2 regions of the Arthrobacter sp. Soil761 genome follow, and region 2 is predicted to be linked to the other one. Evidence: riboswitches for the same ligand, from Rfam matches in the RefSeq annotation. Region 2 holds a riboswitch; the other holds the start of a gene.
The links. Region 2 has a riboswitch for cyclic di-AMP ahead of ASG79_RS10030 (LysM peptidoglycan-binding domain-containing protein). Riboswitches for the same ligand answer to the same signal wherever they lie in the genome.
Positions count from the first base shown of each region.

Region 1: it holds a riboswitch for cyclic di-AMP, as region 2 does, so the genes downstream of both, ASG79_RS05600 (M23 family metallopeptidase) here and ASG79_RS10030 (LysM peptidoglycan-binding domain-containing protein) in region 2, are expected to answer to the same signal.

Region 1 is NZ_LMSF01000005.1:83,049-86,447, reverse strand. It holds gene serC (phosphoserine transaminase) at 1-711, opposite strand, end outside; gene ASG79_RS05605 (metal-dependent transcriptional regulator) at 1,005-1,706, shown strand; cyclic di-AMP (ydaO/yuaA leader) riboswitch at 1,814-2,058, shown strand; gene ASG79_RS05600 (M23 family metallopeptidase) at 2,069-2,890, shown strand; cyclic di-AMP (ydaO/yuaA leader) riboswitch at 3,003-3,198, shown strand; gene ASG79_RS05595 (C40 family peptidase) at 3,269-3,399, shown strand, end outside.
Region 2 is NZ_LMSF01000012.1:415,697-419,095, reverse strand. It holds gene ASG79_RS10035 (protein adenylyltransferase SelO) at 1-983, shown strand, start outside; gene ASG79_RS10030 (LysM peptidoglycan-binding domain-containing protein) at 1,111-1,944, opposite strand; cyclic di-AMP (ydaO/yuaA leader) riboswitch at 1,948-2,118, opposite strand; gene ASG79_RS10025 (coiled-coil domain-containing protein) at 2,379-3,399, shown strand, end outside.

The DNA of each region.
Region 1 (3,399 bases), on a different contig from region 2:
GGTCTGCAGGTCCAGGAAATCCGGGATCCAGCGGCCGCTGGCCTTGATGCGCGCGGCGCGTTCCAGCGCTGCGGGGGAGAACAGGCCAAGCCAGAGGCCGCCGTCGGAGGCAAAGTTCTTCTGCGGGGCGAAGTAGTAGACATCGCTCTCGGCAACGTCCACGTCCAGTCCGCCGGCCGCCGATGTGGCGTCCACGAGGACCAGTGATCCCTCGTCGGCTCCGGCTACCCGCTTGACGGGGGCGGCGACGCCGGTGGAGGTCTCGTTCTGCGGCCAGGCGTAGACGTCCACGCCGGCCTCGGCCTTGGCTGCGGGCCGGGTGCCGGGCTCGGACTTGATGATGGAGGAGGCTTCCAGGAAGGGCGCCTTGTTGGTGGCGGCGGCGAACTTGGACCCGAACTCACCGAAGGACAGGTGCTGGGCCTTCTTCTCCACGAGGCCGAAGCTCGCGATGTCCCAGAAAGCCGTGGAGCCGCCGACGCCGAGGACCACCTCGTAGCCTTCCGGGGCGCGGAAGAACTGGCTCAGCCCTTCACGGACCGCTCCGACCAGGTTCTTGACCGGGGCCTGCCGGTGCGATGTGCCAAGGATCGTCTTGGAAGCTGCTGCCAGCGCGTCGATCTGCTCCTGCCGGACCTTTGACGGGCCGGCTCCGAACCGCCCGTCCTGGGGCAGGAGGTCGGCGGGGATCGTGATGCTGGTGTCGCTCACAGGTGCTCCAATTCGGCGGGGACAAAAGTTTGGTCCGGAAGGGCGGGCGGTCGGTGGCCGGCAGCGCCGGTGGCTGCGCTGCGGGCCATTCCCATTCTGCCTGAACCGCCGCCGGGGGCGGGAGCCAGGCCCGTCATAGTCCGGACAGTGAGACGTGCCGTCCCCGCGCAGCCCCTCGGGGCGCGGCTATTCGGACAAAGTCAAAATAGGCTAAGCTTTCCCCCGGACTACTTTGCGCGAAGAGGCGATACGGTGGGACAACGCAAGGTACTGCGCTCGAGGAGCTGAGCTGGATGACGGATCTGATCGACACTACGGAGATGTACCTCAGGACCATTCTGGAGCTTGAGGAAGAAAACATCGTTGCCCTTCGGGCCCGTATCGCCGAGCGTCTGCGCCACTCCGGTCCCACCGTTTCCCAGACCATCGGCCGCATGGAGCGGGACGGGCTGGTGGTGGTGTCCGGCGACCGGCACCTGGAACTCACGGACACGGGCCGCAAGCGCGCCACGGAGGTCATGCGCAAGCACCGGCTGGCCGAACGCCTGCTGGCAGACGTCATTGGCCTGGACTGGGCCTACGTCCACGACGAAGCCTGCCGCTGGGAACATGTCATGAGCGAGCGCGTGGAGCGCCGCATCTACGAGATGCTGGACCACCCCACCGAGTCGCCGTACGGCAACCCCATTCCTGGCCTTGCGGCGCTGGGCGGCCAGGCGGGGCCCGGCTTTGCCGACGGCGCCATCAGCCTGGTGGAAGCGATGAAGAATTACGGGCCCGCCTCCGGAGTGACCATCAGCCGCCTGGCGGAGCCGATCCAGGTGGAACCGGAACTGCTGGCGCAGCTGGACGAGGGCGGTATCCGGCCGGGTGCCGCCGTGGCGCTGGAACGCGTGGGCGAATACATCTCCGTGCGGGTCCCCGGAATCGAAGGCGCATTGGAGCTGCCGCCCGAGGTTGCCGCCCACGTCTTCGTGGCCATCAGCCAGCCCTGATCGGGGCGCCCATACCCCACGGAGGGGCAACCACGCAAAGGTAACGGAATTGTTACCTAGGGTCTTAAGCCCCTATAGTGGAACCAAGCGTTGATACATAAGCGTTACCTGATCCGGAGCCGAGCTCTGCCAGCGGGCCAGGTGCACGAGTCGTTACTGGCAGAGGCGGGGGAACCACAAGCGGCAGCGGGGGACTGCCTTGGGGTGAAGTCCGTCAGCAGCAAGCCTCTCCAGTGAAGGATTCTTCCGGGAATACCCCCTGTGCAGAAGCTTGCCTAAGGCGGACCGGGTCTTTGATCTCTCTGACCCGAATCCGACAGCTAACTCCGCAGGCTTCTTCCAGAGAGGAACCCTTCTTGACCATGCAGACCTCCCGGGGCCGCCGCCGCGCGGCCGGCCCCCCTTCGGCACCCCGGGTTGCCGAAGTTGTCGCAGCGGAGCGCCCCCGCGACCTGCATCGTGACGCGCGCCGCCGCCGGGGTCCCTTCCGGCAGATGACGGAGTTTGCCGCCGCCAGCGGTATTGGCCAAAAAGCCGGCATTGCCCTTGCCGCCACAGGCCTGGTGCTGACGGTCACGGTGCCCGCCACGAGTCCCGTCATGGCCACGGATACCGCCGGCAGTGCCCCCATGGCCGCGTCCGCCGTCAGCCCCCAGCCCCAGATCTCGGCCGATGTCGGAGCACAGATCGACTTCAGCCGGTCGGCCGTGGTGACCCAGGCCGACCCGGACGGGAAGCTGAAGCAACTCCTGAGCGCCCAGTCCGCCGGCTCCGTCACGCGTGCCGCTTCGGCCGGCACCCTGGCTGCACCCCTCGCCTCCCTCACCACCGCTTCCCCCTTCGGCTACCGGGTCAGTCCCATCACCGGAGGCTCCGGAGACTTCCACCGGGGCCAGGACTTCGTGGCGCAGTGCGGGACCTCGGTCCTGGCCGCCGCGACAGGTACCGTGACCTTTGCCGGCTGGCACCAGTTCGGTGGCGGAAACCGCGTGGTCATTGACCACGGCAACGGGCTGGAGACCACCTACAACCATCTCTCGTCCTTCAACGTCAAGGTGGGCCAGACCGTCTCCCGCGGGGACGTGGTGGCACTGAGCGGTACCACGGGCGCATCCACCGGCTGCCACCTCCACTTCGAGGTGCAGGTCAATGGCGAAGTTGTCGATCCCATGGGCTGGCTGTAACCAAATGGTTGCCCGCTCTCACATGTCCGCGACGCGCCGTGACCTGAATGTGACATTGAAGCAAAACTGCTGTACCGTCTAACTCGCGTCAACTTTTCCGAAGTTGACGCTCTTGAGTGGATTGCCTAACTCTGCCACCGCTCAAGGTCCGTTCGCATTTCATCGTCTGGCAGGGGCGGGGGAACCAATTTTGGCCTTCATGTTCAGAAGGCCTTGGGGTTAAGTCACAAGCTTCCCAGGAAGCAGCGTGGCCGGGTGACTCCCATCCGAATCCGACAGCTCACCTCGCAGGCATTGGGAGAGGCTACCTTCGTGTCTTCACGCCATCATTCTGCGCGCCACCGTGCGCAAACGGTTCGCACCAACCCCCTGGACGCCATGTCCAAGGCCGTCAGTGCAAATGCCGGGACCGTAGGCCGCCAGGCTGCCGTTGTGGCAGCGGCTTCCGGCCTCATCCTGAGCATGGGCCTGCCCGCCACGGCAGCTGACACCACGGCCGGTGTCTCTGC
Region 2 (3,399 bases):
CTGGCCGGCAGGTCAGGCGTGACGGCATGCTGCCCGGTGCGGTCCTGGCGCGGGTTGCCGGCAGCCACCTGCGCGTCGGCAGCTTCCAGTACGCGCGGGCCACGGAAAACTTCGAGCTGCTGAAGCGGCTGGCGGATTTCGCCATCGGCAGGCACTACCCGCACGCTGCCGGCGCCCCAAACCCCTACCTGGAGTTGTTCGCCTCGGTGGTCTCCGCCCAGGCGGACCTGGTGGCCCGGTGGATGCTGGTGGGGTTCGTGCACGGGGTCATGAATACGGACAATATGACCATCTCAGGGGAAACCATCGACTACGGCCCGTGCGCGTTCATGGATGCGTTCAATCCCGCCGCTGTCTACAGTTCCATCGACGTCAGCGGACGCTACGCCTACGCCAACCAGCCGGTGCTGGCCGAATGGAACCTTGCACGGCTGGCGGAGGCAATGCTGCCGCTGATCGACGGGGACCAGGAAAAGGCGGTTGCCCCCGCGGTGGAGGTACTTGGCGGATTCCGCGGACAGTACAGCCAGGCGTGGTCCGGCGGCATGAAGGCCAAGCTGGGCCTGTCGGGGGATGCGGACAGCGACGCCGCCTCCGCCCTGGTGGACGGTGCCATTGCCATCCTGAAGGACGGGCCGGTGGACTACACCTTGTTCTTCCGGAACCTGGGCAAGGCCGCGCGGGGGGACCTCCGTCCCGTGCGCGGCATGGTCCTGGACCTTGCAGCGTTCGACGCCTGGGCGGAGCGGTGGCAGGCCCTGGGGCCCGACGCGGAACTGATGGACAGCGTGAACCCTGCCTATATTCCGCGGAACCACCTCGTGGAAGAGGCGCTGTCCGCCGCCACTGACGGAAACCTGGCTCCCCTGCAGCAGTTGCTCGAGGCCGTCGGCAGCCCCTTCGCCGAGCGGCCGGGCCTGGAACGCTACGCCGAAGGTGCCCCTGAGGATTTCGGCACCTACATGACCTTCTGCGGGACGTGACTGCCTCAGCGGTACGGTGCGGAAATGACAGGAGGGCGGCAGCCGGGAATACCCGGCTGCCGCCCTCCTGTTTAAGAACAGCTTTGCTGTTTAATACCAGCCTGCTGCTGCCAAAGCGTTGCGAAGGCTAGGCTACGCGGACTGCGGAGTAGCCGCCGAGCCAGCTGATGGAGTGGACCTCGGTGCTGTAGCCGTTGACGCCGCCGCTCACAACCTGGCCGTTGCCGGCGTACACGCCCACGTGGCCGGAGGTGATGATCAGGTCGCCGGGGGCGGGAGCGCCGACAACGGTTCCGTACTGGAAGAACTGCGTCGGGGCCAGGTCGCCGACGGACTTGCCGACGGAGCGCAGGGCCTTCTCAACCATTGCGGTGCAGTCCTGGTTCACGCCGACCTGGCTGTAAGCGGATGCCAGGATGGCAGCGCCGGTCCCGGTGCCGGTGGACGCCGCCGGGGCGGCTGAGGCGTAGGACATGTTCATGCCGGTGTTTGCCGGTGCGGTTGCGGCTGCCGTCTGGACGGGAGCTGCTGCCGGCGCCGGGGCTGCGGTGTGGCCAGCGCCGGGGATCTTGATCTGGTCACCGGGGTAGATGATCGAGGACAGTCCCAGTCCGTTGGCGGCCAGGACGTCGTTGAGGCTGACGCCATGGGCGGCCGCGATGGCCCCGATGGTGTCGCCGGACACCACCGTGTGGACGGTTCCTGCTGCTGCGGCGGGTGCTGCTGCCGGGGCAGGTGCGGAGTATGCCTGGACGCTGGTGTTCTCAGTGGTGTCCGGGCCGGTGACACCTGCATGGGCGGGGGCTCCGACGCCAAAGGCAATACCGGACGCTGCAGCAACGGCAAGCGCCGGACGGCCCAGCGAACGGGCCTGGGACTTGGCGGTTACGGCGAGGCCCTCGAGCACAATGGAGCGGGCCGGAGTCGCGCGGTGACGGGCAGTGGTGGAAATTTTTGACACAGTTGATCGCCTCTCCCATGCCTGCGGGGTGAGCTGTCGGGTTCGGGCTGGAGATACCCGGCCGGTAGCTGGCTCCGCGGGCGGAGGCGCTAACGACTTAACCCCAAGGCCACATGTGGCCGTAGAAACTTGGTTCCCCCGTCCCTGCCAAACGGAAAGCGGTTGAATCCCATGATCAGCGGCAGGGCTCGGCATGCTGACGGGAATGTCCCGTCTGAGAGGGACACCAAACGACCATAACCCGCGCTGCCCCCGATTGTCACATTTGGATAACATACGAGGCTCCCCTCTCAATTGCGCAAACGTCTTGATGTACTTCGCATTTCGGGCGGTGACCTCGACCAATGCAGGCAGGGTCTTTATCGCTGCAAACGGTAACAATGTGGCCACGGACGCGCCCTCGGGGGCCGCGCCGGACGGTAAGCTTCGGGACTATGCCCCTGTTCGTGACCAGCCGAGGGATCCCGCTCCTCGGTGGCGTGCTGGCCATCGCCCTGGCCGCCGCCACCGTGCTGCCGGCCGCAGCGGAGGAGCCGCCGCCGGGCGGATATCCCTCCTGGTCGGATGTGCAGCAGGCGCAGTCGTCCGAAGCGGCAAAAGCTGCAGAAATTGCCACCATCGACGGGCTCTTGACCGGCCTGCAGGCGCAGTCGGAGGCAGCCGGGGACGCAGCCGTACGGTCGGCCGCCGAATACGCTGCCGCGGATGCAGAGCTCCAGTCAGCCACATCACGCCTGGAAACCCTGTCCGCACGGGCCGCCCGCGCAAACGACGAAGTGGCCCGGTACCGGAAGGACCTCGGGGCCCTGGCCGTGCAGTCGTACAAGACAGGCGGGACCAACGCCGGGTTCTTCGTGGCGCTGGACGCCCTGGGGACCAACAGCGTCCAGGGCCTCAACCTCGTCAAGCTCGTGGGGGACAAGACGGCCGCGTTGGTGGTCAAGGCGGCGGCGGCCGGAAAGGTATCCGCTGCCCTGGTGGAACAGGAAAAGGTTGCCAGGAGCGAACGGGAGCGCCTGTCCGGGGAGGCAAGGGCAAAAGCCGAGGCAGCCAGTTCCGCCAGGGACGCACTGGCACGGCAGGTGGCCGAGGAGCAGCGGCACGGCGGCGAGCTAACGGCCCAGCTTGCCGCCCTGAAAGGGACGACGGCGGCGCTTGAGGGGGAGTACCGCCAAGGCCAGGCTGCGCTGGCTGCCTACGAGGCGGCCCAGGCGGCCAAGCGCGCCGCAGCGGAGGAGCAGGCCCGCCGCCAGGCCGAAGCGGCCGCCAGGGCCGCCGCGGCGGCCGCCCAGCAGCCCAGGCCGCCCGCACCAGCCGCCCCAGCCGCCGTGGGCGGCAATCCTGTCCCGGTGAATCCAGCCCCTGCCAATCCTGTCCCGGCCAACCCTCCGCCGGCCAACCCTGTCCCTTCCGTTCCGGAGGCGCCGCCAGCCGAGCCGGCCCTGCCCAGCCCGC